Regions from separate parts of the Embleya sp. AB8 genome, predicted to be linked through region 2. Evidence: riboswitches for the same ligand, from Rfam matches in the RefSeq annotation. Region 2 holds a riboswitch; each other region holds the start of a gene.

Region 1 (7,627 bases), on a different contig from region 2:
CGGGCCGGGTCGAGGTGGTGGGACACGCCGAACTCGCGTCGCACGTGGCGCTGTTGGCCGCGGTGCCGGAGGATGTGCGGCGGGCCTTCCGGGGGCGGCTGCTGGAGCCGCTGCGGGCGTACGACACGAGCCACCAGGCGGACCTGGTCGGCACGCTGGAGGTATTCCTGGACTGCGACGGCTCCTGGACCCGCTGCGCGGCCCGCCTGCACGTGCACGTGAACACGCTGCGCTACCGAATAGGCCGCATCGAGGAACTCACGGGCCGCCAATTGGCCCGCCTGGAAGACAAGGTGGACTTCTTCCTGGCCCTGAGGCTGCGCTGAGGCCGGGGCGGGGTGGGAACGGCCCGGGCCCGGCGGCCGGCCGGGCGGCGGGTTCGCAGCACAACCGGGCGGGTGGCGCAGCCGGTTGCCGGTCGGGGTCCGGGGCGGTGCCGCGCACCTGATCGCCCGTCCGCTGCGCGGCTGTCCGAGCCCGGTCCGACGGCCCGTCAGGTCGCGGACCTCGTCGGCGAGTTGTTCGCAGCGGCTCGGGGCGGCGCGCGGCCGGGACCGGATCGGCGCAGTCCCGGGCCGGGCAGCCGGCGCCGTCGCGCGGCCGACGCCGGCCCCGGCGCCCGCGCCGATTGCGACCCGTCCGTCCGGTTCCTCCGCCATCGCCACCTCTGTGACGTGCGAAAACTTGGCAACTCGCCACCCCGTGCTACCGCACGGTGCTTTCAATCGTCATGATCATCGGGTTGGGTTACCGTGCGCGGCCGTTCGCCGCCGAAGCGTCAACCCGGCAAGCCGTACCGACCTCACCGGAGGCACCGATGCCCACCGTCGTACTGATCGGAACGTTGGACACCAAGGGATCCGAATACGCGTGGCTGGCCTATCGGCTGCGCGCCAGGGGTGCCGAGGTGATCCTGATGAACGTGGGGGTGTTGGGCGAGTCGCTCGCCCAGGCCGATGTCCAGGCGACCGACGTCGCGGCGGCGGCCGGCACCGATCTGGCCGACCTGCGCACCCGCGCCGACCGCGGCGCGGCGACCACCGCGATGGCCGAGGGCGCCGCCGCGATCCTGCGCGAACTGTACGAGCAGGGACGGGTGGACGGGGTGCTCGCGATGGGCGGCTCGGGCGGCTCGGCGATCGCCTCCCATGCGATGCGCGCGCTGCCGGTCGGCGTGCCCAAGCTGTTGGTGTCCACGATGGCCGCGGGTGACGTGTCGCCCTACGTCGGCGCGGTGGACGTGACGATGATGTACAGCGTCGTGGACATCGCCGGGATAAATCGGCTCTCCGAGCGGATCCTGGGCAACGCGGCGGACGCGATCGCGGGCATGGCCGGCGGCTACGCCGAGGATCGCGCGGCGGTCGCGGGGGTCACCGGCGAGGGCCGGCCGCTGGTCGCCGCGTCGATGTTCGGGGTGACCACCCCGGCGGTGGACGCCGCCCGCGAGCGGCTCACCGAACTCGGCTACGAGGTACTGGTGTTCCATGCCACCGGGGCCGGCGGCACGTCGATGGAGAACCTCGCCGAGGCGGGCTTCCTGGTCGGGATCCTGGACCTGACCACCACCGAGTTGGCCGACGACCTGGTCGGCGGCGTGCTCAGCGCCGGCCCCGAGCGGTTGACCGCGGCCGGCCGGATGGGACTGCCCCAGGTGGTCAGCGTGGGCGCCCTGGACATGGTCAACTTCGGGCCGCGCGAGACGGTGCCCGCGCGCTTCGAGGACCGGCAGCTGTACGTGCACAACCCGACCGTGACGCTGATGCGCACGACCCCCGAGGAGAACGCCGAACTGGGTCGGCGGATCGCCGCGAAGCTGGTCGCCGCGACCGGCCCCACCGCGCTGCACATCCCGCTGCGCGGGGTCTCCGCGATCGACGTCGAGGGCGCGCCCTTCTACGATTCCGTCGCCGATACGGCGTTGTTCGACGCATTGCGCGCCGGACTCGAGGGCAGTGCCGTCGAGTTGCGCGAGGTGGCGACGGACATCAACGATCCGGCGTTCGCCACGGCGGCGGCGGATCGACTGCACGAGATGATCACGAAGGGACATGTGGACTGAGATGAACGGACGCGAGGCGCGGGGCCGACTGCGCACGACGGTCGAGCAGGGCGGCGTCGTGATCGGCGCGGGCGCGGGCACCGGATTGTCGGCCAAGTGCGCCGAGGCCGGCGGCGTGGACCTGATCATCATCTACAACTCCGGCCGCTATCGGATGGCCGGCCGGGGTTCGCTCGCCGGGTTGTTGCCCTACGGGGACGCCAACGCGATCGTGGTGGAGATGGCGGGCGAGGTGCTGCCGGTGGTCCGGAGCACTCCGGTGCTGGCCGGGGTGTGCGGCACCGATCCGTTCCGGATCATGCCGCACTTCCTGGACCAACTCGCCGCGATGGGCTTCGCCGGTGTGCAGAACTTCCCCACGGTCGGCCTGTTCGACGGCGTCTTCCGGCAGAACCTGGAGGAGACCGGGATGGGCTACGACCTGGAGGTGGAGATGATCCGGCTGGCCGCCGAGCGCGGCCTGCTCACCGCGCCCTACGTCTTCGACCCCGAGCAGGCCCGTGCGATGGCCGCGGCCGGCGCCGATGTCCTGGTCCCGCACCTGGGGCTGACCACCAAGGGCAACATCGGCGCCACCACCGCGGTTTCGCTCGACCAGGCGGTGCAGCGGGTCCAGGCGATGCGCGACGCGGCGGCGGAGGTGAACCCCGACGTGCTGGTGTTGTGCCACGGCGGGCCGATCGCCGAACCCGCGGACGCCGCGTACGTCCTGGCCAACACCACCGGCGTGGTCGGCTTCTTCGGCGCCTCCAGCATGGAACGGCTGCCCACCGAGGTGGCCATCACCGAACAGGCCCGCGCGTTCAAGGCCATCACCGCGGGGTAGGGCACGACCGCGCGTGACCGGCTGCATCCGCACCACCACCGGCAGTACGACATCCACCACGAGCAGTGAGGATCCGGCATGTACAAGCTGACCGTGCTCTACGGCCACCCCGAGGACCCGGCCGCGTTCGACTCCTACTACTGGGAGAAGCATCTCCCGGTCGCCCGAACCATGCCGGGATTGACCGGCTGGACCATCGGCAAGTGCGACGTCGACCCCGACGGCGCGCAACCGCCCTATTACCTGGTGGTGGGGCTGTATGCGAACACCCGCGCCGAACTCGAGGCCACCCTCGATTCGCCCGAGGGGCGGGCCACGCTGGCCGACGTCGCCAATTTTGCGACCGGCGGTTCGACGTTCCTCTGGGACGAGGAGCGGGTAGTCGTACCTGTGGAGCTGCCCGCGACGGAATAGCTCGTTGTCGACGCACGAGTGACCACGAGGCTGCGCATCGTGAACGCCGGCGCCATGACCTGCAAGGATGGCGACAAATCGGGCAAAGCGGTGTTATTCCCGCCTATGGGGCACCTCACAAAGCGCCCGAAATGTTTGCCAACCCGGCGAACCGGTGCGTAGCTTCGTGGTTGTTCGCACAAGCGGACTCCCCGGGCGGTACGCCGAATCCTGCCGCCGCCCGAGGGATGCAGTCGATATCGACTGGCGGCAGGAGCGGGGGAACCAAAGTAAGTGCCGACCTCGGTACCTGCGTGAGCAAGGTCCGAGGTCTGGGGTGAAGCCATGCCTGATTCAGGCGCGGCCGGGCCATTCGTCCGAACCCGACAGCTAACTTCGCAGGCGCCCGACGAGGTAATCAATGACCTTCCGTGCCATCACCGCTCCCGTTCGTTCGCTCTCTCGTGGCCGTCGCGCCGGCATCGCCGTCGCCGCCGGTGCGGGTCTCCTGCTTCCCCTCGTGGGCATGGCGGGCAGCGCGAACGCCGCGACCTCGTCCACGTGGGACGCGGTCGCCCAGTGCGAGAGCACCGGCAACTGGAGCATCAACACGGGCAACGGCTTCACCGGCGGTCTCCAGTTCACCCCGAGCACCTGGAACGCGTTCGGCGGCAGCCAGTACGCGTCCAGCGCCGCGCAGGCCACCAAGGACCAGCAGATCGCGGTCGCCGAGCGCGTCCTGGCCGCCCAGGGCCCCGGCGCCTGGCCGGTCTGCTCGGTGAAGGCGGGCCTGGGCAAGGGCGGCAACGCCTCCGCCACGGCCGACTCCTCGACCACCACCGGCAAGACCAAGACCCCGGTCGCGCCGAAGGCCGCGCCCCAGGCCGAGGCCAAGCCGGTGACCGACAACGCGCCGAAGATCGCGGCGCAGCCGAAGCAGGACACCGCCGCCAAGCAGGACGTGGCCAAGCAGGTCGCGCCGAAGTCGGCGGCCGGCACCTACACCGTGAAGGCCGGCGACACGCTGTCCGACATCGCGGCCAAGCTCGGCGTCAAGGGTGGCTACCAGGCCCTGCACGCCGCCAACAAGGGCGTCATCGGGGACAACCCGAACCTGATCGGCGTGGGCATCAAGCTCGCCGTCTGATCCAGCGTCACCACGTGGGCCCCGCCGAGTACTTCGGCGGGGCCCACGCCCATGTCCGGGGGCGGAGCCGGCAACGGTCAGGCCCGACCGGCCTGTTCGAGCGAATCGAGCGGCGCGGCCGGGGCGGGGAGTTCGTCGGTCGGCTCGGTTTCCGCGGCTTCTTCGGTTTCCGAGTGCGCCGCCGATGATCAGTGGTGGTGCGGCCACCCCGGCGTACATCGTGGCCACGTGTTGCAGCGCGCCGACCAACATCCGCCCCGGCGGCAGGATTTCGTCCACCGGATGTACGCTCGCCGCCGCCTCGTGCGCGGTCGCCGCCCCGGTCGAGCCGCTCGCGGTCCCCGGCCCCGCCGGGACCGAGGTCTTCCTGGTGGTTCTCCGGCCCATGATCGGCGCCTCCACATCGGGTGCCGTCGCGCACGACGGCCCGGTCCAGTGGACGTACTGGATCGCAGGATCGGCGGTCAATAGCCACAGCGGCCGTCGGCTCGGCCGGCGAAATCTTGGGTCTTTCTCCGAGTGCGTTCCGTGATCGGCCGGTCGGCAGGGTGTGAGCAATCCGTGAACGGGTCGCGAGCAGCCCTGATCGGGGCCGTCGCCGGGCCGGAAACGCCGCGATGGCAATCCCAACTAATTCGGGCAAAACGTACTCATGGCGATAAGATTGCGTTTGAAATGGCCTTGCGGCGTGAAATTCTTTTGACATAGGTTCGCTTGACCGTGGTTCCTGCTTTCCGCTGAGAGGGTTCCATGCCGAACATGACCCGCGTAGCCGTCCGTACCGCCGTCGACCACCCGCTGTGGCCGGCCCTCAAGAACGCCGTCGCCGCGCTGCGACCCCTACAGGCCAAGGACGGTTCGATCGAGCCGACCGGGCACCCGTCCGCCCGCGCGCTGGTCGTCGAGATCACCTCGGCGATCACCGGCCTCGCGCCGCTGTTCCCGCACGACGAGGCGTATCTGGACGCGGTGGTGGCCGACTTCGAGCGCTGGTCGGCGGACGATTTCGGCCGCCCCGACTTCCTCGACTCGCTGGTTGCGTTTCGCCCGGAGGAGTCCCGGCGCGACGGGCTCGAACACCTCGTGGTGTTCCCGATGACCACGCAGAACGGCAACCCGAACCGCAATGTCGAGGCGGTGCTGCTGCGCGTGGTGTGGCCGCAGTGGCTGGCCGAGTTGGAGGCCGAGCGCTACGACAACGCGATGTTCGTGCCGATCACGTTCGTCGACTTCACCGACGGCTACGACACCGACTCGGCGGTGCTCTTCCCGGAGACGGTGGCGGTGCGCGAGGTGCCCACGTTCACGTGGGGGGCCATCTTCTGCGACCGCGAGGCGGCCCGCTTCCGTCGGGTCGGGGCCGCCGCCGCGCGCACCCTCGGTCTGGAACTGCCGCCCGAGGCCCAGGAATTGGTGGAGAGTCAGCAGCTTGCCCAGGACGCGTTCGTGTTGTGGGACCTGATCCACGACCGCAGCCACATGCGCGGGCACATGCCGTTCGACCCGTTCATGATCAAGCAGCGGATGCCGTTCTGGATGTACGCCCTCGAGGAACTGCGGTGTGATCTGACCGCGTTCCGCGAGGCGGTCACGCTGGCCGGCGAGGGGGTGTCCACGGCGGGCCTGGTGCAGTACGCGGTGATCTTCGACCGGCTGTTCCGCTTCCCGGTCACCGGCGGTCGGGTGCGCAACTACGACGGTCTGGGCGGGCAGTTGTTGTTCGCCTACCTGCACCGCGCCGGCGTGCTCGAGTGGGCGGACAACCGGCTGACCGTGGACTGGGACCGGATCACCGCCGCGGTGCTCGGGTTGTTCGACGAGGTGGACCTGCTCTACCGCGAGGGTGTGGACCGCTCGAAGGTCGGCCACTGGCTGGCCGGTTACGCGCTGGTCGCGAAGTACGTGCCGCCGAACCCCGGTTCGGTGTGGGCCAAGGGACCGGCCGGGCTGCCGATGGACGGCTCGCCGAAGGCGCTCGTGGACGCGGTGTTGCCCGACGAGTTCCCGCTGAGCATGTTCTACGAGGCGCTCAACCGGCGGCTGCGCGACGTGATCGCCTCCACCCGCGGGATCACCGCGGACAGCTCGGCCACGGGTCCGGGCGCCGACTCGGAGCGGGCCGAGGCCTCGTGAGGCACGGGACGACGAACCGCAGGGCGAACAGTACGGCGAACGAGGAGTCGATGTGATGAAGGGTCTCGACGGCGCGGTGATCGCGGTGGCCGGCGCCGGTGGGCCGACCGGGCGAGCGGTGCTCGCCCGGCTGGTCCGAGCCGGTGCGCAGGTCTACGGCGCGGACGCGGACGCCGGTCGGTTGCGGGCGAGCGTGGCGGCCGCGCCCGGGGCCCGCGGCGCGGTGGTGGACCTGCTGGACCCGGGCGCCACCCGCCGGTGGGCGGCGGACGTCGAGCGCGAACACGGGCGCGTGGACGGCCTGGTGCACCTGGTCGGCGGGTGGCGCGGGGGCAAACGGTTCGCCGACAACTCGCTCGACGACTGGGCGCTGTTGCATGATCTGCTCGTGCGTACCGTGCAACACACCAGCCTGGCCTTCCACGAGGCGCTCGCCCGCAGCCCGCGTGGCCGGTTCGTGCTGGTCTCCGCGGCGGCGGCCGGACACCCCACACAGGGCAACGCCGGGTACGCGGCGGCCAAGGCCGCGGCGGAGACCTGGACGCTCGCCCTGGCCGACGCGTTCGCCGAGACCGACGCGGCGGCCACCATCCTGGTGGTCAAGGCGCTCGTCAACGACGAGATGCGCGCGGCCAAGCCCAACGCAAAGTTCGCCGGCTTCACCGACGTGGCCGATCTCGCCGCCGAGATCGCCGGCCTGTGGACCACCCCGGCAACCGATCTGAACGGGAAACGACTGTGCCTGAACGTCCCCTGACTCCGCGTCACGACCCGAACGCGCGCGGCTTCGCGAGCGACAACTACGCGGGAGTCCACCCCGAGGTGCTGGCCGCGATCGCCGTCGCCAACGGCGGACACCAGATCTCCTACGGCGAGGACGTCTACACCGAACACCTCGCCGACGTCTTCCGCGCGCACTTCGGCGAACGGGCCCAGGTCTTCCCGGTGTTCAACGGCACCGGGGCCAATGTGGTCGGCCTGCAGGCGATGACCGACCGGTGGGAGTCGGTGATCTGCGCGGCCAGCGCGCACATCAACGTGGACGAGTGCGGCGCGCCGGAGAAGG
Region 2 (7,627 bases):
CGGCATCGCCTGGCGCGAACCGTTCCTGGAGATCACCCCCGAGCACTTCGACAAGATGCTCGCGGTGAACCTGCGCGGGATGTTCCTGGTCGGCCAGGCCGTCGGCCGACACCTGGTCGCCCGCGGCGCGGCCGGGGTGATCGTCAACATGTCGTCCACGAACGGGATCGCGGGCGAGGAGGACTACGCGCACTACAACGCCTCCAAGGGAGGAGTCCTCCTGCTCGGCAAGACCATGGCGGTCGAACTGGGTCGGCACGGGATCCGGGTGAACACCCTGTGTCCCGGATACATCCGTACACCACTCAACGCCTCCATCGCCGGCGCAATGACCGACGGCGACTTCGAAACCGACTACATCAAGGACCGGATCCCGCTCGGCCGGGCCGGCCTGGCCGAAGACGTGGCCGCCGCCTACGCGTTCCTCGCCTCCGACGACGCATCCTTCGTACACGGCGCGGAGTTGGTCATCGACGGCGGCCAACTCGCGGTCATGTAGCCCGAGTTCGCCCGGCCACGCGTACCCGCCGGGTGGCCCGGCGCCACGCGGCCACGCGGCCACAGCATGACCCGCAGCACCCAGCACCACCGCACCTCCCGTACGACCCGACACCGCCGCGCCACCCGGCACCCGGCACCCGGCACCATCGCAGCGCCTGAACCACCCGAACCACCCGCGCCACCCGGCAGCCCCGCACCACCGCTCCACCCGGCACCAGCGCAGCGGCGCCCGAACCACCCGCGCCACCCGACAGCCCCGCTGGAGCCGCCCGTTCGACCGAGGGAGAGCACGTCGCATGCCCCTGTCCACGGACCTGATCGATCGCCTGAGCGCGATCGTCGGCGCCGAACACGTCCGGCACGCCGCCGGTGAACTCGTCCCGTACGCACGCGACGCCACCCCCCTGTTCGACCGGCTCCCGGATGCCGTGGTCTTCCCGGCCGACACCGCCGAGGTGGCCGCCGTACTGCGCCTGGCGACCGAACACCGCGTCCCGGTCGTCCCCCGGGGCGCGGGCTCCAACCTGTGCGCCGCCACCGTCGCGCTCGACGGCGGCATCGTGCTGGTCACCACCCGGATGAACAGGATCCGCGAGATCAGCCCGGCCGAACTGCTCGCCGTGGTCGAGCCCGGCGTGACCACCGCGGCGCTCGCGACCGCCGCGACCGGACACGGCCTGCTGTTCCCGCCCGACCCGGGCAGCCGTACGGTCTCCACCGTCGGCGGCAACGTCGCCACCTGCGCGGGCGGCCTGCGCGGACTCAAATACGGCGTCACCCGCAACTACGTACTCGGCCTGGAGGCCGTGCTGCCCACCGGCGAAGTGATCCGCACCGGTGGCCGGTTGTGGAAGGACGTGGCCGGCTACGACCTGACCCGGCTGCTCACCGGCTCGGAGGGGACCCTCGCGGTGATCACCGAGATCACCATCGCCCTCCTCCCGGCCCCCGCCGACACCGGCACCGGGCTTGCCTACTTCCCCGACCTGGCGCACGCCGGCCGCGCGGTCGGCGACATCCTCTCGGCCGGCATCGTGCCCGCGACGCTCGAATTCCTGGACCGCAGCTGTATCAACGCGGTCGAGGACTTCGCCCACCTGGGTCTGCGCCGGGACGCGGGGGCCCTGCTGCTGTTCGGCGACGACGGCGCCGCCGACGCGGTCACGCGCGATCTGGCCCGGATGGCCGAACTGTGCGACGCGGCCGGTGCCACCGAATGGACCCTGGCCGAGGACGTGGCGGGCGCCGAGGCACTGCTCACCGCACGCCGCTGTTCGCTGCCCGCACTGTCCCGCCTCGGCTCGCTGACCATCCTCGAGGACGCCACCGTGCCGCGCCCGAGGATCGCCGAGATGGTCGACCGGATCGACACGATCGCCGACAAGCACGACGTCACCATCGCCACCTTCGGCCACGCCGGCGACGGCAACCTGCACCCGACCTGCGTGGTGGCCGACCCGAACGACACGGAGTCGGTCGAGCGCGCGCACGCCGCGTTCGACGACATCTTCCGCACCGCGATCGAGCTGGGCGGCACGATCACCGGGGAACACGGCGTCGGCGCCGCCAAGTTGCCCCACCTGCGGGCCCAACTCGGGGACGATCAGCTCGACTTGCTGCGCCGCATCAAAACCGCCTTCGATCCGGCCCGCATCCTCAATCCCGGAAAGCTCGGCTCATGACCGGTGTATTCGATCCCGAGGAACTCTCCCGCTGCATCTCCTGCGGGTTCTGTCTGCCGGCCTGCCCGACCTACGCGGAGACCGGCGACGAGGCGTCCTCGCCGCGCGGCCGGATCAATCTGATGCGGGCCCTGGAAACCGGAAAGCTCGACGCCGACGATCCGGTCCTGCTCGAACAGTCCTCGGCCTGCCTGGGCTGCCGGGCCTGCGAACCGGTCTGCCCGGCGGGTGTGCCGTACGGCTCGCTGCTCGAACAGTGGCGCGAACACCAGTGGCGCGGTCGGCAACGCCCGCCACTGGCCCGGCTGTTGACCGTCGTGGTGAGCATGCCACCGGTGGTCCGGGCGATGGGGTGGGGACGGTACGTACTGCCCGCCGCACGAAAGCGCGCGACCGCTCCTGCTGCCAAGACCCCGGCCAAGACCCCGACCCCAGCCGCCGCGAGCGCCAGGGCAGCCGGCGAGCAAGTCCCGGGCGCGGGCGCCTCGTTGATGCTCGGCTGCTTCGAACGCGCGATGTTCCCCAGGGTGGCCCGGGCCGCCCGGAAGTTGTTGCCCGGCCTCGCCGTGCCCGACAACCAGGGATGTTGCGGCGCGCTGCACGCGCACAACGGCGAGCTGAAGAAGGGGCGCGTCATGGCCGAACGCCTCGGCGAGCAGTTGCCCGGCCGGATCGTCACCACCTCCGGGGGCTGCGCGGCGCACCTGGCCGACGTGATCGGCCGGGATCGGGTCGCCGAACTGTCCGAGGTGGTCGACGTATCCGAGCTGCCCGAACGCCGGGTGGCCGGCCGCCGGGTCAAGGTCACCCTCCAGGACTCCTGCCACCTGCGCAACGGCCTGGGCGTCTGGCGCGAACCACGCGAACTCCTGGCCCAGGTCGCCGACTTCGTGGAGACCCCGGGCGCCGGGGAGTGCTGCGGCGCGGCCGGCACGTACTCCCTGCTCCGGCCGATCGAGTCCCGCCGGATCCTGGATCGCAAGCTGGACGCGATCGAGGCGACCGGCGCCGATGTCGTGGTCGCGGTCAACCCGGGCTGCCTGCGTCAGCTGCGCACCGGGCTGCGCCGGCGAAAGTCGCGGGTGCGCGCGGTGCACCTGGCCGAGTTCCTCACCGAGGCGGACGGCGGCGCGCGCGTGCGCTGACCCACCGCGCCGATCCGCCGGCGCCCACCCGCTTCCGGCCACCGCGCCGACCCGTCGGGCCCGCGCCCGCGGGCCGCGTTCGACGCATGCGACTCCACACGGGGGGAGCCGCGTGCGTCGTGCCCGGTCCGCGGGCGCGGGCCGCTCCCCTTCATGGACCGCTCCCCTTCTATAGGTGCGGCTTCTTCTATAGGTGCGGCTTCCACTTCCATAGGTGCGTCGCCCGGTTGCCAGGTGCGTCGCCCGGTCGCCGGCCCCCGCCCCGCCCCCGCCGCATCGCGTTCCGTCACCCCCGCGTCGCGCAACCCGCGCCGAACCCGCCACCACCTGGGCTTCTCCGCCGCCGGCCGAGGACCCGAACCGCATTCGGCCCCGATCGCCCGAAACCCTATGACGCAGGTCACATCGTGCGTACCGATTGTCAGGAACTCGCACGCACCGTAAACCGAGTTTTCCCGATTCTCACTCGGCGTGATTTCGATATCGGCAATGCGTAACCGATTCGGGCACAATGCGTACGGCTCTCGGGACTTTCGGTCCCGTTATTCCACCCTTCCGACCCGATTCTTCGGTTTCGGCGAATCGTGATGTTTGGATCCGCGTCGGGTGTGTGCGTAGCTTGGTGCTCCGCCACACCGGTCCGGTGCTCGGCGGAATGCGTCTCCCGGTTCGCCGAATCCTGCCGCCGGAGAGGCCACGGTACGAAACCCGAAAGGCAGGAGCGGGGGAACCAAGTGGAACGCCGTCCCGGGCGTCCGCGACAACGCGGATATCCGAACGGCTTGGGGTGAAGCCGTGCCCGACTCCTCGCACGACGAGGAGCCGAACACGGCCGGGCGAGACTCTCCAGCCCGAATCCGACAGCTCACTTCGTAGGCGTGGGAGAAGGAAAATCTTCGTGCAGTCGTTCATCACCCCTGCCCGCAAGCCCAAGAACGCGCGTCTCGCGCTTACTCTCGGCCTGGCCGGCGCGATCGTCGCCGCCCCGCTGATCACCGGTTTCGCGACCACCGCGAACGCCGCCCCCGTCTCCGTGTGGGACAAGGTCGCCCAGGGCGAGAGCTCGGGCAACTGGTCGATCAACACCGGCAACGGTTTCTACGGTGGCCTGCAGTTCACCCAGAGCACGTGGAACGAGTTCGGCGGTCAGCAGTACGCCCCGCGTGCCGACCTGGCCACCAAGGAGCAGCAGATCGCCATCGCCGAGAAGGTCCTGGCCGTCCAGGGTCCCGGCGCGTGGCCGAACACCTCGGGCCCGGCGGGCCTGACCAAGGGCATGGCGACCCCGGGCGTGACTCCGAGCGCCAAGTCCGGCTCGGCCAAGACCACCGTCAAGGTCGCCCCGAAGGCCGCCGAGAAGCCGGCCGACGCGCCGACGACCGCCCCGGCCCCGAAGATCGAGGTCGTCCCGGCCGCCGAGGCCACCGCCGCCACCACCACGTACTCCGTGGTCAAGGGCGACAGCCTGTCCAAGATCGCCGCGGACAAGGACATCGCCGGCGGCTGGCACAAGCTGTACGCCGACAACAAGGCCGCCATCGGTGGCAACCCGGACCTGATCGACATCGGTCTGAAGCTCTCGCTCGCCGGCAAGGCCACGGCCGCCGCCAAGACCGAGGCCCCGGCCGCCAAGACCGAGACCAAGACCGAGTCGCTGCCGTCGGCGTCGGTGCAGGTGGCCCCCAAGGCCAAGGCCGCGGACACCACCAAGGACACCTCGGCCAAGGCCGGCAGCACCGCGGTGAACTCGTCCGGCTACGTCGCCCCCGTGAACGGCGCCCTGGGCACCGCGTTCGGCACCAGCGGCAGCATGTGGTCCAGCGGCAGCCACACCGGCCAGGACTTCGTGGTCGGCACCGGCACCCCGGTGAAGGCGATCACCTCGGGCACCGTGGTCAGCGCCGGCAACGGCGGTGCGTACGGCAACGAGATCGTGATCAAGCACGCGGACGGCAAGTACTCGCAGTACGCCCACCTCTCCAGCATCGGCGTCCGCGCCGGCGCCACGGTGAGCACCGGCCAGCAGATCGGCCTCTCGGGCGCGACCGGCAACGTGACCGGCCCGCACCTGCACTTCGAGATCCGCACCACCCCGAACTACGGCAGCGGCATCAACCCCGTCACCTACCTGCGCGCGCACGGCGTCAACCTCTGATCGTCGCGTCACCGGGCAGTTCCGTAGTACGGCAGTAACGCAGCACGGCAAAAACGCAGTAGCGCAGTAACGCGGTAGCCAAAGGGCCGGGCCCGTCGACCACCAGTCGACGAGCCCGGCCCTTGCGGCGTTCCGGCCCGGCGAGCGCCCCGGTCGCAAACCGCAACCGATTCTGCACAACCCCGACCAAGACAGCCCGTCCGGCGTTTGAGGACGCCTGGGCCGCAGGCCGCGCCGGGTCCACGACGGAGCCCGAACGCCGGCCGGGCCGCATTCGGCCCGGCCGGCGTTCGGTATCCCCGGTGCCGCGCCCGTCGCGGAGCGCGGCACCGGTGTCCGACCGCGCTTGAGAACACCCCATCAAGCCCGGCCGGCGTCCGGTATCAACCGGCTCACCGGCGATACAGCACCGCCTCCGGCGCCGCCGCGGTCAGCGTGACCGGCTTCGGGTGGACCGGCACCGCCGCTCCCGGCCGGTCGTTCCGGTCCAGCACAAACGCCCGGTTGATCCCGTTCACCGTGATGGTGGACCCGGGATCGACCCCCTTCACCGTGCGAATCGCCACCACCTCGACGATGTCCGACGCCTTGGTCCCGTGCGGGAGCCGTACCGTCGTCGCCGCCGGCAGGTCGCGCTCGAGGGACCAGTCCGGCCGGCCGCGGTCCGAGCGGTACAGGGTCGCGTCACCCTTGATCCGCACGCCGAGCGCGACGCCGTTCCAGCCGGTCGCGCCGGGCGGCTTGGCCGACGTGGTCTTGCGGACCACCGCGTACAGGTAGTCCTGCGGGTCGGCGATCAGCGTCGTGGTGTCGGCCGGCGGGTCGGCGACCACCCGGCCCTCGCGGCGCATCTCCTTGGCCATCACCGGATACACCCATGGGTGCCGGTCCATGATCTCCTCGCGCGCGGTCTTGGTCGGGTCGGCCAGCCGCTCCATCGCCGACGGCGCGAACCGCATCGGGTCGTCCACGACATCGCACATGTTGTTGTTCAACGTGCAGGTCTGCAGCAGCGGATGGCCGTCCTCGTAGCGCCCGGTGAACGGCTGGGTGCCGTGCTCGGCCGACTGGAAGAACGCCGTGCCCGGCACCACCTTGCCACGGCCGTCCACCTCGACGTGGTACACCCACTCGATGTCGGTGGTCCGACCCCAACGGGCCATCAGGGCGGGCGTCGAGGTACCGCCGTCCTCGTTGCTCCAGATGATCGAGTAGGTCAGTATCCGATGCCCGGCCGTGGGCGCCGGCGCCTCCTGGGACCAGGCCAGGATGGGTGTGTCGGTGACCGCGTTCTGGAACGGGCCGGTCGCGCCGCCCGGGTTGTTCGGGATGTTTCGGCCGTACAGGATCGGCGCATTCGCCGCCACGGCGTGCCGCCGGTCGCCGACCGCGATGTTCTCGGTACGCAGTCGGGAGATCCGCACCACGGTGCCGCCCGGCGAGCGGTCCTCGGCGAACTTGACGCCGAGTTCGTGCCGGCCCTTGCGCAGCGCGCCGAGCGCGAAGCTGCGCTCGGTCGGCTCGTTGCCGAACACCACCACGTCGCCGGCGGGCCGCCCGTCGACGAACAGCTGTACGACCGCCGACTCCGCGCCGGCCTTGCCCCAGTCGACGCCGGGCGCGGCCAGGGTCAGCGTGACCAGCGCCTCGCCGTCGCGCCCGGTCCGGAACGGGACCACGACGGGACGGCCGCCACGCCGCACGGAGAACGTGCCGTGCGCGTCGGCGGATTGGGCCGAATCGGCCGACTGGGCCGACTCGGCCGACTCGGCGGCCTGGGCCGCCGGGACCGGACCAACCAGGCCGACCGCGGCGGCCAGTACGGCGCCGGCCAACACGGCGCGGCGCGGCCCTTGGATGCGAGATCGAGCGAACACGAGCAATCCCCCGAACAAAATCGGCGAGCCTGACCCGCCCACCGTGGCCGGCGAAGGGCTCGCGGGCCAACCCCCGCGCGGTCGAATTCCACCAACCGTCACCGCCGGGCCCACGTCCCGACACGCACCGGCCACGCATCCCTCGGCGACGCGCCCGATGTCCGATTCGTTCAAGACCGGTCGCGGTCGGACACCTAGCGTCGAGACATGCAATGGATCACGGATGAAATGCTCGCGCGGGCCGAACAGTTCCTGTGGACATCCGGT
Region 3 (7,627 bases), on a different contig from region 2:
CGCCCAGGCTTTCGTACTCGGCGCCGACTTCATCGGTGACGAACCCGTCGCACTCGTCCTGGGCGACAACATCTTCCACGGTGTCGGCCTGGGACGGCAGTTGCGCGGGCACACCCGGTTGACCGGCGCCCGCGTGTTCGCCTGCCCGGTCGCGGACCCGAGTGCCTACGGCGTGGTGGAGTTCGACGCCGAGGGCCGGGCGCTGTCGATCGAGGAGAAGCCGGCCGTGCCCAAGTCCCGCTACGCGGTACCCGGGCTGTACTTCTTCGACAACCGGGTCGTCGAGATCGCCCGTGACCTCAAGCCCAGTGCGCGTGGCGAGTTGGAGATCACCGAGGTGATCGACGCCTATCTGCGGGAGGACCGGCTGAACGTGACGCTGCTCGATCGCGGCACGGCGTGGCTCGACACCGGAACCTTCGACTCGATGGTCCAGGCCGCCGAGTTCGTCCGGGTCATCGAGCAGCGCCAGGGGCTCAAGATCGGCTGCATCGAGGAGGCCGCCTGGCGGGCGGGCTTCATCGACGAGGACGCGGTTCGGGCGATCGCGACTCCCCTGCTCAAGAGCGGTTACGGCAAATACCTGCTCGATCTGCTCGAATACGGTGAGGGCTTGGCCCCCAACCCCGACAATCGCTGACGAGGAAGCTCGTATGGATATCCGCCCGCTCGGTATCGACGGGGTTTGGGAGATCACGCCGCGTCTGCACGGCGACCCGCGTGGCATGTTCACGGAGTGGTACCGATTCGATCACCTCGCGAAGGTCGTGGGTCACCCGCTGAACCTCGCGCAGGCCAATATGTCGGTGTCGGCGCGCGGCGTCGTCCGAGGCGTGCATTTCGCCGACGTACCGCCGGGGCAGGCGAAGTACCTGACCTGCGTGCGTGGCACGTTGCTCGACGTGGTGGTCGATCTGCGGGTCGGATCCCCCACGTTCGGTCGTTGGGAGAGCGTGCTGCTGGACGATGTCGAGCGCAAGGCGCTCTACGTCTCCGAGGGCATCGGGCACGGATTCTGCGCGCGTTCCGAGGACGCGACGCTGGTCTACCTGTGCTCGGCCACCTACGCCCCCGAGCGCGAGCACACCGTCCATCCGCTCGATCCGCGGTTGGCGATCGACTGGCAGACCGATACTCCGGTGCTCTCGGTCCGAGACGAAGCGGCGCCCTCGTTCGACGAGGCGATCGCTTCGGGCCTGCTCCCGCAGTACACGACCTGCAAGGACTTCACCGACTCGCTCGGCTTCGTCGACGCCTGACCCCGGCGAACAGGACGTCCCTCCGCAACTCGCGCCGGGGTCGCCGACATCTCGATTTCCGTCCTGCCGGTCCATCCGCGCGTGATCGCCCGCGGGTCGACCGGCAGCCCCTTGCCCGGCCCCTTTGAAGGAGATACCAGGTGGAGTGCGCCCCATCGCCCGATCTGCCCACGTCCTCACCACCACCGAAGGCGCTGCCGACGACGACAGCCGCAGCGCCGACGCCCTGGTGGCGGCGTCCGCTGCTGGTCTGTGCCGAAGGCGCCGTGGCGGTGCTCACCGCGATGGTGTTCGCCGTGTGGGCGCGCAACATCCGGGTCAACCCGCTCAACCGGATCGGTCAGGTCAGCGGCCTGGCCACGCTGCAGTTGCGGATGACGCTGATCTCGCTGCTCGTCATCGCGGCACTGGTGATCGCCTATCGGCGGTTCGGTCCGGACCTGCAGGCGCTGTTCGTCCGCCTGTCGTGCGCCGTCGTGGCGGGCCTCGCCACCGGCTTCGTCGCGGGCGGCACCACGATCGGCCTGCGCGGCACGCCGTGGCCGATCAACGGTGTCGGCGGTGACATGGGCACCCTCGCGAACTGGGCGGGGGCGATCAACCGGGGCGAGTCGATCCCGTCGGGCGTGTATCCACCACTGTTCCCGGAGTTGCTGGCGCTGTGGGCGAAGGTGTTCCGGCACGGAAACACCTCGTACTCGCTCCAGGATCTGCAGATCGTGATCATGGCGATGATCGGCCCGGCCGCCTACCTCGCCTGGCGGGTGTGGTTCCAGCCGCTGTGGGCCCTGGCGATCGGCGTGACCAGCTCGATCCCGCTGTACGAGCCGATCAAGCCCTACACCACGATCGTCCTGGTCGTGTTCGTGCCGATCATCGCGAAGTTCATCCAGGTCCTACGCCGATCACCGCAGATGACCAAACGTGATCGGCTGCTCACCGGCGTGGCGTTCGGCGTGATATTGGGTGTGCTGGTGATTGCCTACTCCGGCTGGTTCGTCTGGTCGGCCGCCGGTGTGCTCGTGATCTGTCTGCTGGTGCTGCCCTGGCGAGGCGGTTTCAAGCCCGCCATGGTCTTCCTGGCCGCGACCATCGTCCCGTTCCTGATCATCAGTGGCCTCTACCTCAAGGACCTGTTGCTCAAGGGTGGCGGCGAGAAGGACTCGTACTTCTACTTCGACACCAAGATCGACCCCGCCTACTACCTGATGTGGCGCGGCGACACGCCCGGCGAGGTGGGCATGTGGCCGCCGCCCGGCGAACTCGGCGGCGTCGGCGTATTCATGCTGATCCTGCTGGTGGCCCTCGCGGTCGCCGTCGCGCTCGGCATGCGACGCTCGCTGGTCCTGGCGCTCGTGGCCTGCTTCGCCAGTTCGTGGCTGATGCGGTTCTGGTTCGCCTCGCACATGTTCCAGGACCAGGCCGTGCAGCTCTACCCGCGCACCTCGTACGAACTCGCCTACGTCAGCCTGCTCCTGGTCGGCGTGGCCGTACATCTGTCCGCGCAACGGCTGCGCGCGTTGTGGAACCGGTTCGTCGTGCACCGCGCGGACCCGGCCGCGGACGCCGAACCCCGGCACGTCGGCGCGCGCTGGCGCACGACTCCCGGGATGGCGACCACGATCGGCGCGCTGTCCGCGATGGTCCTGCTGTTCGGGACGGCGGCCTCGTCGGTCGCCAACAATCTGATGCCGGTGAACGACTCGAGCATCGGGTCGCTGACCTATCGCTCGCACCAGCTGCAGAAGACCAGCGGCGAGTGCCCGAGGTACGCGAAGGACCACAAGTGTGACCGGCTGGGCACCCCGCCGTGGCGGGCCCCCGTACACGGCACCCCCGGAGCGAACAACGGCTGACCATGCTCGCCGGACCCACGGGCCGGGGGTCCGGGGCGTGTCTCAGCGGTTGATCGTCACGGTCGAAGGCGGCGTCGAGGTCGAATCCGACGCCGCCTTCGTCGGGACCGGGGAGGTCGACCCGGTGTCCTTCGCCGCGCCGGCTTCGGGGAGCCGGGAACGGAACAGGCTCGGGGTCCAGTCCTTGAGCCGCATCGCGGGCTTCTCCACCAGGTACCACGAGCCGGCGGCGAGGACGAAGGTGCCGACCAGCGAGAGCCCGAGGTAGGCGAGGAAGCCGTGCCGGTTGTACCCGAGCACGACCAGGAACTGCTCGACCACGAAGCCGTAGATATAGATGCCGTAGGAGAGGTCGCGCTTGCGACCGACCACTCGGAAGGGCTTCGGCAGCCGTACCGCGAGCCACATCAGCGCGTAGGCGAAGGCCGGGAAGCCGATCACGAAGAAGCCGCCGAAGCGCATGCTCGCGAACAGCGCGACGATCGAGACGACGCCGAGCACGTCGTTGACCGGGATCCGCTCCTGGTAGAGCTGGAAGAGCATGCCGACGCAGAAGAGGAAACTCAGGTAGATCAGGTACTGGCTGTGCAACGGGCCGATGAACTCGCTCAGGATCGGCACGTGGATGTTGGTGCCGTTGGTGTTCTGCGGACCACGCCAGCCGGGGGCGTTCACCAGGTCCATCACGATCCAGCCGTACAGCAGGGCGGTCAGCAACAGTACGAACCGGCGGGATCCGCGCAGCACGCCGGACCAGGCCATCGCCGCGACGACCACGTAGCAGATCATCTCGTAGCTCAGCGACCACAGCGCGCCGTCGAAGCCGGGATCGAACGCGTGGCCCGCCTTCTTACCCGTGGCCAGGATGTTGGAAATGTCCAACTGCCGCAGGCCGGTCCACCAGTTCGCGCGGACGTAGTCGAACGGGCCCTCCCCGTGTCGCCAGAAGCCGTCCAGCGAACCCTGCTGGTGGCGGAACATGATCGGCGCGGCCACGAACGCGGTGAACAACACACAGACCCACAGGCCGGGCAGGATGCGCAGCAGTCGGTGCCACAGATAGCGCCCGGTGGTGGTGCGCATACCGCTGCGGGTGATCAGGAAGCCCGACAGTACGAAGAAGCCGTACACGGACATCCGGCCGAGCCCCACCTGGAGGCCAGTGAACCCGTTGCCCGGTTCGCGCTTGCCGAAGCCACCCAATATGTGCGCGTGTGCCACCACGACCGCTGTCGCCAACAGAAGTCGGATCAATCCGATGCTGTTGTCCCGGCCGGAGAATCGTTCAGCCAGGGTGCCCTGCCGACCCATTCCGAAATCGCGTCGCACGCGGTTCACACCCTTCTTGACGTGGCCGCCGCAGAGCGACGCAGGTTCCCCCCTCGGACGCATGTGCGCCCCGCCCACGAGATCCTGTGCATGGTAACCGGCGGCCCGGCGCCGAATCCGGCACCCCGGGCCGGCGCGCGCCGATCGGCCGGCTCGGGCCGTTCCGACACCCGCCGCAGGCCCCGGATGCCGGATAGGGTCGTCCCATGAAGTGGCTTGTCACCGGCGGTGCCGGGTATATCGGGACGCATGTCGTGCGGGCGTTGCTCGCGGTCGGTGAGGATGTGGTCGTGCTCGACGACCTGTCCACCGGAGCGCGGGAGCGGGTGCCCGAGGGGGTGCCGCTGGTGATCGGCTCGGTGCTCGATCGGGGGGTGCTCGACGAGGTGTTCCGGGGGCACGCGGTGGACGGCGTGGTGCACATCGCGGCGAAGAAGCAGGTGCCCGAGTCGGTTTCGCGTCCCCTCTATTACTACGAGGAGAACGTCGAGGGGCTGCGGACGTTGTTGGCGGCGATGGTGGCCGCCGAGGTGACGCGGATCGTGTTCTCCTCCAGCGCGGCCGTCTACGGCATGCCGGACGTGGATCTGGTCGACGAGGACACCCCGTGTCTGCCGATCAACCCGTACGGCGAGAGCAAGTTGGTCGGCGAGTGGATGATCGGGGCGACGGCGCGCGCGCACGGGATGTCGTACGCCGCGCTGCGCTACTTCAACGTCGCGGGCGCGGGCGCGCCGGAGCTCGCGGACGCGGGCGTGTTCAACCTCGTGCCGATGGTGCTGGAAAAGCTGACGGCGGATCAGCCGCCGGTGATCTTCGGGGACGACTACGAAACCCCGGACGGCACGTGTGTGCGCGACTTCATCCATGTGGTGGACCTGGCCGAGGCGCACGTGGCCGCAACGCGCCGGCTCGCCGCCGATCCGGACGCGCGCCTGGTGTTGAACGTGGGGCGCGGCGAGGGCACGTCGGTGCGCGAGATGGTGGAACTCATCCGCGAGGTCACCGGGTTGCGCTCGCGCACGCCGGAGCTGCGCCCCCGGCGGGCGGGCGATCCGGCCCGGGTGGTGGCGAGCGCCGACCGGATCGGCGCCGAACTGGGCTGGAAGGCCCGGCTCGACACCCCGGACATGGTGGAGAGCGCGTGGGCGGGATGGCGGGCGCAACACGGCTGAGTCGGCCGGCCGCATCGGGTTATCCCGGTATTCCCGGCCATTTGGCCATCGAGTGGCCGGGAACGGTCCTTTCCGGAAGAGATCATCCACTTTGCGCTCAACCGCAAAACGGATAATCGACTTCTATCCGACACAGACTTGTGATCTACGGCGAGGGCTGCTTAGCGTTCGATCCGTCCGTATCCCACACGGACCCCGATCGCCGGTACGCCGAATCCTGTCGCCGGCCGCTCGGGAGGCTGACGAGTACCACACGACAGGAGCGGGGGAACCACAGGTGAACCGCCGCGAACGGCCCCGATCCGGGCGATCGGGCGCCGCGAACGGCTAGGGGTGAAGCCATCTCCTTCGGGAGGTGGCCGGGCTATCGATCTCCGGCCCGAATCCGACAGCTCACCTCGTAGGCGTGGGAGAGGATCAAGCCATGTTGTCCGGAACCGGGCGTCATCGCCGTCGCAGCACCAGCAGGACCACCCGTCTGATCGCCGCGGCGGGTGTCGCCGGCGTCGGCGTCGCCATGCCGATCATCGGCGCGGGCACGGCCCAGGCCGCGTCCGTGAACACCTGGGACAAGGTCGCCCAGTGCGAGAGCACGGGCAACTGGCAGATCAACACCGGCAACGGCTTCTACGGCGGCCTGCAGTTCACCCAGAGCACCTGGCACGAGTTCGGCGGCACCCAGTACGCCACGCGGGCCGACCAGGCGACCAAGGGCCAGCAGATCGCCATCGCCGAGAAGGTGCTCAAGAGCCAGGGCCCCGGCGCGTGGCCGGTGTGCTCGGTCAAGGCGGGCCTCAACCGCGGCGGCTCGAGCGCCGACGTCGACACCGGCTCCTCGGGCTCCTCGGGTTCGGCGGGCAAGACCGCGCCGAAGAGCACGCCCAAGGCGCAGAGCGAGACCACCAAACCGGCCCCGAAGAAGACCGTCGAGGCGCCCAAGGCGCAGACGCCGAAGACCGAGGCGCCCAAGACCGAGACCACCGCCAAGACCGAGACCGCCGAGACGCCGAAGACCGAGCCCGCCGCCGACTCCGCCGCGAACTCGTCCTACGTCGTGGTGGCCGGCGACACGCTCTCCCGGATCGCCGACGCCGCACACGTGCCCGGCGGCTGGCCGAAGCTGTACGAGAGCAACAAGAGCGTCGTCGGGCAGAACCCGGACCTGATCTTCCCGGGCCAGAAGCTCGCGGTCGACGGCACGGCCGCGCCGACCGCCGCCAAGACGGACACCGCACCCAAGACGGACACCACGACCAGGACCGAGGCCGCGCCCAAGGCCGAGGCGGTCAAGACCGAGACCGTCGCCAAGACGGACACGCCGAAGACCGAGACACCGAAGACCGAGACCCCCAAGTCGACCACGCCGAAGGCCTCGACCGCCAAGTCCGACACCGGCGGCGAGCACGCCTCCGGCTCGTATGTCGCCCCGGTCTCCGGCGCCACGCTCACCGCGAGCTTCGGCTCCGGCGGCTCGCACTGGGCCAGTGGCCACCACACCGGCCAGGACTTCGCGGTCTCGACCGGTACCACGGTGCGCGCGGTCACCTCGGGCACCGTCGTGTCGGCCGGTTGGGGCGGCGCGTACGGCAACGAGGTGGTCATCCGGCACGCGGACGGCAAGTACACCCAGTACGCGCACCTTTCCTCGATCTCGGTCAAGGCCGGGATGAAGGTACAGACCGGCCAGAAGATCGCGCTGTCCGGCGCGACCGGCAACGTCACCGGCCCGCACCTGCACTTCGAGGTCCGGACCACGCCCAACTACGGCTCGGCGGTCAACCCGATGACGTGGCTGCGCAGCCACGGGGTCAGCGTCTGAGGTTGGCCTCACGCGCCGGCCGGGCTATTTGGCCTCAGGCGCCGGCCGGGCTGGATTTGGCCTCACGCGCCGGCCGGGCCGGGACGACCCGGCCTCCGGCCGAGGTGGCCTCAAGCGCCGGCCCGGCTACTTGGCCTCAAACGCCGGCCGGGCTGGATTTGGCTCGGCTCGCGACGAACGGTCGCCGGG
Region 4 (7,627 bases), on a different contig from region 2:
GGTCGTGTGACCGCCGTATATCCGCAAGCCGTGCCCACCCGGCCAGTGCCGCCGACTCCTCGGCTCCGCCGTGCCTCGTCGCACCGGCTCGCCGGCGGCGTCGCCCGCGGGCTGTCCGAACACCTCGGCGTCGAGGTGCTGCTGCTGCGGATCGCCTTCGTCGCGCTGGCCTTCTTCGCGGGGTTGGGGATCGCGCTCTACGCGGCCTTCTGGATCTTCGTACCGCAGGGCGAGGGCACCCAGGTCCCGCCGCCGCGCGAACGCGGCCGGGAGCGGCACCAGGCACTCGCGCTGATCATCGTGCTGATCGCGATGACCATGCTCACCGGCGTGGGCGCGACCACGAGCGGGACGAAGGTCGGCGACTGGATGTGGCCGCTGCTCGTGGCCGGCCCCGGGGTGATCATGCTGTGGCGTCAGGCCGACGAGTCGCAGCGGCAGCGCTGGTTCTCGCTGGACGGGCGCAGCCGGGTGGCGGGTTCGCTGCGCACCTTCGTCGGCGCCGCGCTGGTCCTGGCGGGCCTGATCTTCTTCTCCCTCGGCCGGGGCGGCATCGGCGACGCGTTGGCCGCGATGCGCGGGGCCGGTCTGCTGCTGGTCGGCCTGTTGGTCATCTTCGGCCCGTACCTGCTCCGGCAGACCCGCGAACTCGGCGCCGAGCGTCGGGCGCGGATCCGGGCCCAGGAGCGGGCCGAGGTGGCCGCACACGTGCACGACTCGGTGCTGCACACGCTGACCCTGATCCAGCGCCAGGTGGAGGACCCGCGCGAGGTGGCCCGGTTGGCCCGCGCGCAGGAGCGCGAGTTGCGCGCCTGGTTGTACCGACCGGACGGCGAGGAGCCGGACCGCACCTTCGCCGCCGCGCTGCGCTCGACCGCCGCCGAGGTGGAGGACGCGCACGGGGTGTCGATCGAGGTGGTCTGCGTGGGCGACTGTCCGGTGGACGACAAGCTGGCCGCGCTGGTCGCCGCCGCGCGCGAGGCGATGGTCAACGCGGCGAAGTACGCGGGCGGTGCGGCGATCTCGGTGTTCGGCGAGGCCGACGAGGACACGGTCACCGTGTTCGTCCGCGACCGCGGGCCCGGCTTCGACCCGGACTCGGTGCCTGCCGACCGGCTGGGTGTGCGAGAGTCCGTGTTCGGGCGCATGCGCCGCAACGGGGGCGCCGCGAACATCCGCAGCGAACCCGGCGAGGGCACCGAGGTCGAGCTGGAGATGCGCCGCGCCGACGCCGGCCGGTCCGCTGTGGGAAGGACGAACACGTGAACGCCACCGAGACGAGCACCGAGCAGCACGAGGGCCCGCCCCGCACCCGGGTGGTCCTGGTCGACGACCACCGGATGTTCCGTACCGGCGTGCGCGCCGAGATCGGCGAGGCGGTCGAGGTGGTCGGCGAGGCCGACGACGTGGCAAGCGCCGTGGCGGTGGTCACCGAGACGCGCCCCGAGGTGGTCCTGCTCGATGTGCACCTGCCCGGCGGGGGCGGGGTCGAGGTACTGCGCCAGTGCGCGCCGCTGATCCCGACGGTGCGCTTCCTGGCGCTGTCCGTGTCGGACGCCGCCGACGACGTGATCGGGGTGATCCGCGGCGGCGCCCGCGGCTATGTGACCAAGTCGATCACCGGTGAGGAGCTGATCCGCGCGATCGGCCGGGTCGGCGAGGGCGACGCGGTGTTCTCGCCGCGCCTGGCGGGCTTCGTGCTCGACGCGTTCGCGGCCACCGACGTACCGCCGATCGACGAGGACCTGGACCGGCTCACCCAGCGCGAGCGTGAGGTGTTGCGGCTGATCGCGCGCGGCTACGCGTACAAGGAGATCGCCCGCCGGCTGGTCATCTCGGTCAAGACGGTGGAGACCCATGTCTCCGCCGTACTGCGCAAGTTGCAACTGTCCAACCGGCACGAGCTGACCCGCTGGGCGACCGACCGGCGCCTGGTCTGAGCGCCGGGAAGCCGGGTACGACGACGGCGCCCGTTCCCGGAACCGATCCGGGAGCGGGCGCCGTCGAGGTCTGTGCGCGCGACCGGTGGGCCTAACCGGGTCGAATGGCCGCGTAGAACGGCATCGAGTCCATCGACGCGGTGGTCACGGTCTTGCCCGGGCGCGGAGCGTGCACGATCTGGCCGTTGCCGATGTACATGCCCACGTGCCGGTTGTCCGAGTAGAAGAACACCAGGTCGCCCGGCTTGAGCGCGTCCTTGGAGATCCGCGGACCGTCGTTGACCTGGGTCCAGGTGGTGCGGGTGAGCGAGACGCCCGCGGCCTTCCAGGATGCCTGGGTCAGGCCCGAGCAGTCGTAGGAGCCGGGACCCTCGGCGCCGGAGACGTACGGCTTGCCGATCTGGGCCATCGCGAACGCGATCGCGGCCTGCGCCCGACCGGAGACGGGCACGTTGGTCGCCGGCGGCGCGTCCGTCCGATCCCGCGAACTGCGGTCGCTGCCTCGCGTGTTGTCGTTCGCGTGCTCGTCCGAGTTGAGCACGTCCTGCTTCTGCTTCTCGGTGAGCGTGTTCAGCAGGCGGTTGGCCTCGGCCAACTTGCCCTGGATCTCCGTCTTGTTCTTGTTCAGCTCGGTGCGCAGCTTCTCCAACTCGGCGAGTTGCGAGGAGGCTTCCGTGCGGTCCTGCTGCAGGGCTCGGGCCTGGGCCGCGATCGCCTTCAGCTTGGCGGCCTGCTGACCGTCGAGCTGGGACATCATCTGCGACTTCTGCAGATAACCCTCGGGGTCACCGCTGAGCGCCAGCGACAGCGACGGCGGCAGCCCACCACTGCGGTACTGGTTGGCCGCGATCACACCGATCTGGTCACGCAACGCGTTCAGCGCCGCCTGTTCCTCGGTGATCCGGGCCTGCGTCTGATTCGCGGTCCCCTGCTGCTTGGTGATCTGCTCCTCGACGCCGTTCATCGCGTCGGTCGTCTTGATCACGTCACTGTGCAGCTGGTTGACGCGGTCCTTGGTCTGCTGGAAAGTCTGCGCCGGATCCGCACTCGCGCTACCGGCGAAAGTCATCACACCGGTCATCGTCGCGGCGGCCGTGACCACAGTCGCTGCGGTACGCACGGCGGTGCGCGGCTTGGGCTTTCGATGCTGCCCGGGTCGACGTTGGGACGCCACTGGTGGCGGGTCTCCTTCCTCGGCTGCTTGGCGGGATCGGTGGAGTCTAACCGGGACGAACGGCCGCGTAGAACGGCATCTCGCCGACCGGGGCCTTGGTTACGTTCTTGCCGGGGCGCGGGGCGTGGATTATCTGGCCGTTGCCGATGTAGATGCCCACGTGCGAGTTGTCCGAGTAGTAGAACACCAGATCGCCCGGCTGGAGCGCGTCCTTGGAGATTCGCGGACCGTCGTTGACCTGGTCCCAGGTGGTGCGGCTGAGCGAGACGTTCGCGGCCCGCCACGAGGCCTGGGTCAGGCCCGAGCAGTCGTAGGAGTCGGGGCCCACGCCGCGCGGCACGTACGGCTTGCCGATCTGGGCCGTCGCGAACGCTATCGCGGCCTGAGCCCGACCGGACACGGGCACGTTGGTCGCCGGCGGCGGCGTGTCCGTCTTGCCCCGCGAGCTGCGGTCGTTGGTCCGCGACGAGGTGTCGGTGGTGTTGGTGGTGTTGTTCGTGTGCTCGTTCGAGTCGAGCACGTCCTTCTTCTGCTGCTCGGTGAGCGTGTTCAGCAGTCGATTGGCCTCGGCGAGCTTGGCCTGGACGTCGGTCTTGTTCTTGTTCAGCTCGGTGCGCAGCTTCTCCAGCGCCGCGAGCTGCGACGACGCCTCGGTGCGGTCCTGCTGGAGCACTCGGGCCTGGGCCGCGATCGCCTTCAGCTTGGCGGCCTGCTGGCCGTCGAGCTGGGACATCATCTGCGACTTCTGTAGGAAACCCTCGGGGTCACCGCTGAGCGCGAGCGACAGCGACGGCGGCAGCCCACCACTGCGGTACTGGTTGGCCGCGATCACACCGATCTGGTCACGCAACGCGTTCAGCGCCGCCTGTTCCTCGGTGATCCGGGCCTGCGTCTGATTCGCGGTCCCCTGCTGCTTGGTGATCTGCTCCTCGACGCCGTTCATCGCGTCGGTCGTCTTGATCACGTCACTGTGCAGCTGGTTGACGCGGTCCTTGGTCTGCTGGAAAGTCTGCGCCGGATCCGCACTCGCGCTACCGGCGAAAGTCATCACACCGGTCATCGTCGCGGCGGCCGTGACCACAGTCGCTGCGGTACGCACGGCGGTGCGCGGCTTGGGCTTTCGATGCTGCCCGGGTCGACGTTGGGACGCCACTGGTGGCGGGTCTCCTTCCTCGGCCGCCTACCGGGTTAGCTGACGGGTTCGGGCGGAAGAAGGCGCCCTACGGTGCCGAAGCACCGATTCACCCCAGGGACTGCGAGGGTCCCCGGTTCCGGTTTCGCGCCCGATGACACGTGGTTGCCCACCGTCACCGGAACTCGTCCCCGAATTCGGCGGAGGCGATCGTGTCGGCCGGGTGGCCGACGTCGAGCCGATCGCCTGTCGCAGAACACTAGTCACAGCCGTGTCACGACCATCACCAATGCCCTCTGCATTACCAAAACTTTACCAAGGTCACCGTTTCCTTCTCCGCGTATCACGGGAAAAGCGATCGGATTCCCTAAAGTCGATCTTGCTGCGTTTTGGCGATATTTGGCGCATTCGACCCCTCGGCGAGCCACCGACCCGGCGCCGGCTAAGCTGCCCGGTGGTAGCGGCGGCAACAACGGCCCCAAGAGCACCGGCTCGTCCCGGCGCCGAGGCGATGGTCGACGAGGAGTTGTGACGACGTGGACGTGCTGCGCCAGATCCTGGTGGTCCTGCACATCGTGGGCATCGCCGCCCTGCTCGGCGGCGTCCTGACCCAGTTGTCCGCGCTGCGCACCGGCGAGGTGCGGATCGTGCCGGCGATGACCCACGGCGCGCTGACCATGCTGGTCACCGGCCTGGCCCTGGTCGGCGTGGATCGGCAGGGGCTGGACAAGGACCTGGACACCGCCAAGATCGCCACCAAGTTGGTCGTGCTCCTGGTGATCCTGGTCCTGGTCTGGGGCAACCGCGCCGCCGCCCGGGTGTCCGGGCGGGTGCTCGGCACGATCGGCCTGCTGACCGTGGCCAACATCGCCGTCGCGGTGATGTGGACCTGAGCACCCGGCGCGCCCTACCGGGTGTCGACCACCCGGAACACCTCGGCCATCCGCCCGGCGGCCAGACCGAACCGCCGGGCGTTGCCCTCGACCATCGCCGTCACCTGCGCGCGCAGCTCCGGCAGATGACTCGTCTGGCTGGCGTGCGACAACAGCGCGGCCATCTTCCGCTCGAATGCCGCCGTCACGTCGACCGCGTGGTCCGGCGCCGGCGTCGGCGACAACCACGTCTCCGCCACCGTCCACTCCGCGAGCCCCTCCGACGCCAGCAACTCCGGGTGCGCGAACGGGTTCCGGGCATCGGGATAGATCGCCCGCAGCGCCGCCTCGCCCGCCTCCAGGTGATCCGGGTGACTGGGCGCGAGCCGGGCCCAGTCCCGCTCCGGACTCGGGATCACCATCCGCTGCGGGCGCACCCGCCGGATCACCCGGGTGATGTCCCGGCGCAGCTCGAACGTGGCCGCCACACGCCCGTCCGGATGACCCAGCCAGTACAGCTCCCGCACCCCCACGTGCGCCGCCGCCGCGGTCTGCTCGGCCCGCCGGATCCCGCCGATCGCCGACCGCGGCACCGCCGGATCGAAGCCGCCCGCGTCCCCGTCGGTGACCAGGCAGTAGCTCACCTCGATGCCCGCGTCGGTCCACCCGGCGACCGTGCCCGCCGCCCCGTAGTCGATGTCGTCCGGGTGCGCGGCCAGCACGAGCACCCGCTCCACGTCGCGATCGTCCAGCACCATGTACGTACTCCCTCGATGGATCCTCGTCGGCGCCATGATCCCTGCCCCCACATCGAGGCCCGACCACGACTCGCCCACCACCCACCTAGACTCGGGGAACGATGAGCAGCCTCTTCGACGACATCCCCCTGCCCGGTTTCGACACCGCGGCCAAGCACTCCATCCCCGGCCCGGCGGACGAGATCCCGCTGCCGCCCGAGCCGGACGAGAACCACGTATACGGCCTCCCGGAGGACTATCCGGACGACCTGTACGAAGGGCAGTACGCACCGCCGCCCGAGCCGCGCGACGCCTACTACCGCAACGGCGCCCCGCGCCCGGTGGTGGACCCGGCGCGGCTCCTGGACGGGATGAACCCCCAGCAGCGCGCCGCGGTAGTACACGAGGGGTCCCCGCTGCTCATCGTGGCCGGCGCGGGCTCCGGGAAGACCCGGGTGCTGACCCACCGGATCGCCCACCTGCTGGCCGCCCGCGGGGTGCATCCCGGCGAGATCCTGGCGATCACCTTCACCAACAAGGCCGCCGCCGAGATGCGCGAGCGGGTCGAGGCGCTGGTCGGACCCCGTACCAAGGCCATGTGGGTGTCCACCTTCCACTCGGCCTGCGTGCGCATCCTGCGGCAGCAGTACAAGAAGCTCGGCATGAGCTCGTCGTTCTCCATCTACGACTCGGCCGACCAGCAGCGGCTGATGGCGATGGTCTGCCGCGATCTGGACCTGGATCCGAAGAAGTTCCCGCCGCGCAAGTTCAACGCGCAGGTGTCCAACCTCAAGAACGAGCTGATCGATCACGAGGACTTCGCGGCGAAGGCGATCAACGAGACCGAACGTATCCTCGCGCAGGCGTACACGATGTATCAGGAGCGGTTGCGCCAGGCCAACGCACTGGACTTCGACGACCTGATCATGACCACGGTGCATCTGCTCCAGGCGTTCCCGGACGTCGCCGAGCACTACCGGCGGCGCTTTCGGCACGTGCTGGTCGACGAGTACCAGGACACCAACCACGCGCAGTACACGCTGGTTCGCGAACTGGTCGGCGGCGCGGCCGGCTCTGCGCCCAAGCGCACGGTGGACGGCGACCTGGTCAACCCGGCCGCGGCCGGCCTCGCCGAGCTCGAACCGGCCGAGTTGTGCGTGGTGGGTGACGCGGACCAGTCGATCTACGCCTTCCGCGGCGCGACCATCCGCAACATCCTCGACTTCGAGGCCGACTACCCCAACGCCACCACGATCCTGCTCGAACAGAACTACCGCTCCACGCAGACCATCCTCAGCGCGGCCAACGCGGTGATCGAGCGCAACAGCAACCGGCGCGCGAAGAACCTGTGGACGGACGCCGGCGCGGGCACCCCGATCGTCGGCTACGTCGCCGACGACGAGCACGACGAGGCCCAGTTCGTCGCCGACGAGGTGGACCGACTCACCGACGCGGGCCAGACCAAGCCCGGCCAGGTCGCGGTGTTCTACCGGACCAACGCGCAGTCCCGGGTGTTCGAGGAGGTCTTCATCCGGGTCGGGCTGCCCTACAAGGTGGTCGGCGGCGTGCGCTTCTACGAGCGCCGCGAGGTCCGCGACGTGCTGGCCTACCTGCGGCTCCTGGCCAACCCGGACGACACCGTCTCGCTGCGCCGGATCCTCAACGTGCCCAAGCGCGGCATCGGCGACCGGGCCGAGGCGTGCCTGGACGTGCTCGCCGCCCGGGACCGGATCCCGTTCGGGCAGGCGCTGCGCCGCGCGGAGGACGCGCCG

What was found. Region 2 has a riboswitch for cyclic di-AMP ahead of ABIA38_RS24205 (transglycosylase family protein). Riboswitches for the same ligand answer to the same signal wherever they lie in the genome.
Region 1: another riboswitch for cyclic di-AMP. It lies ahead of ABIA38_RS21000 (transglycosylase family protein); the one in region 2 lies ahead of ABIA38_RS24205 (transglycosylase family protein).
Region 3: another riboswitch for cyclic di-AMP. It lies ahead of ABIA38_RS19820 (transglycosylase family protein); the one in region 2 lies ahead of ABIA38_RS24205 (transglycosylase family protein).
Region 4: another riboswitch for cyclic di-AMP. It lies ahead of ABIA38_RS38825 (NlpC/P60 family protein); the one in region 2 lies ahead of ABIA38_RS24205 (transglycosylase family protein).

Annotation. Positions count from the first base shown of each region.
Region 1 is NZ_JBMHHY010000013.1:210,045-217,671, forward strand. It holds gene ABIA38_RS20980 (PucR family transcriptional regulator) at 1-326, shown strand, start outside; gene ABIA38_RS20985 (Tm-1-like ATP-binding domain-containing protein) at 818-2,062, shown strand; gene ABIA38_RS20990 (phosphoenolpyruvate hydrolase family protein) at 2,064-2,888, shown strand; gene ABIA38_RS20995 (EthD family reductase) at 2,967-3,302, shown strand; cyclic di-AMP (ydaO/yuaA leader) riboswitch at 3,510-3,702, shown strand; gene ABIA38_RS21000 (transglycosylase family protein) at 3,808-4,428, shown strand; gene ABIA38_RS21005 (DUF6421 family protein) at 5,179-6,561, shown strand; gene ABIA38_RS21010 (SDR family NAD(P)-dependent oxidoreductase) at 6,617-7,318, shown strand; gene ABIA38_RS21015 (threonine aldolase family protein) at 7,300-7,627, shown strand, end outside.
Region 2 is NZ_JBMHHY010000016.1:69,367-76,993, forward strand. It holds gene ABIA38_RS24190 (SDR family NAD(P)-dependent oxidoreductase) at 1-499, shown strand, start outside; gene ABIA38_RS24195 (FAD-binding oxidoreductase) at 798-2,183, shown strand; gene ABIA38_RS24200 ((Fe-S)-binding protein) at 2,180-3,328, shown strand; cyclic di-AMP (ydaO/yuaA leader) riboswitch at 4,025-4,222, shown strand; gene ABIA38_RS24205 (transglycosylase family protein) at 4,227-5,483, shown strand; gene ABIA38_RS24210 (hypothetical protein) at 5,876-7,360, opposite strand; gene ABIA38_RS24215 (hypothetical protein) at 7,568-7,627, shown strand, end outside.
Region 3 is NZ_JBMHHY010000012.1:263,592-271,218, forward strand. It holds gene rfbA (glucose-1-phosphate thymidylyltransferase RfbA) at 1-640, shown strand, start outside; gene ABIA38_RS19800 (dTDP-4-dehydrorhamnose 3,5-epimerase family protein) at 654-1,259, shown strand; gene ABIA38_RS19805 (hypothetical protein) at 1,400-3,115, shown strand; gene ABIA38_RS19810 (acyltransferase family protein) at 3,158-4,444, opposite strand; gene galE (UDP-glucose 4-epimerase GalE) at 4,651-5,619, shown strand; cyclic di-AMP (ydaO/yuaA leader) riboswitch at 5,850-6,039, shown strand; gene ABIA38_RS19820 (transglycosylase family protein) at 6,044-7,438, shown strand.
Region 4 is NZ_JBMHHY010000035.1:111,269-118,895, reverse strand. It holds gene ABIA38_RS38840 (PspC domain-containing protein) at 7-1,266, shown strand; gene ABIA38_RS38835 (LuxR C-terminal-related transcriptional regulator) at 1,263-1,940, shown strand; gene ABIA38_RS38830 (NlpC/P60 family protein) at 2,032-3,009, opposite strand; gene ABIA38_RS38825 (NlpC/P60 family protein) at 3,161-4,162, opposite strand; cyclic di-AMP (ydaO/yuaA leader) riboswitch at 4,277-4,406, opposite strand; gene ABIA38_RS38820 (hypothetical protein) at 4,783-5,139, shown strand; gene ABIA38_RS38815 (PIG-L deacetylase family protein) at 5,154-5,876, opposite strand; gene pcrA (DNA helicase PcrA) at 5,978-7,627, shown strand, end outside.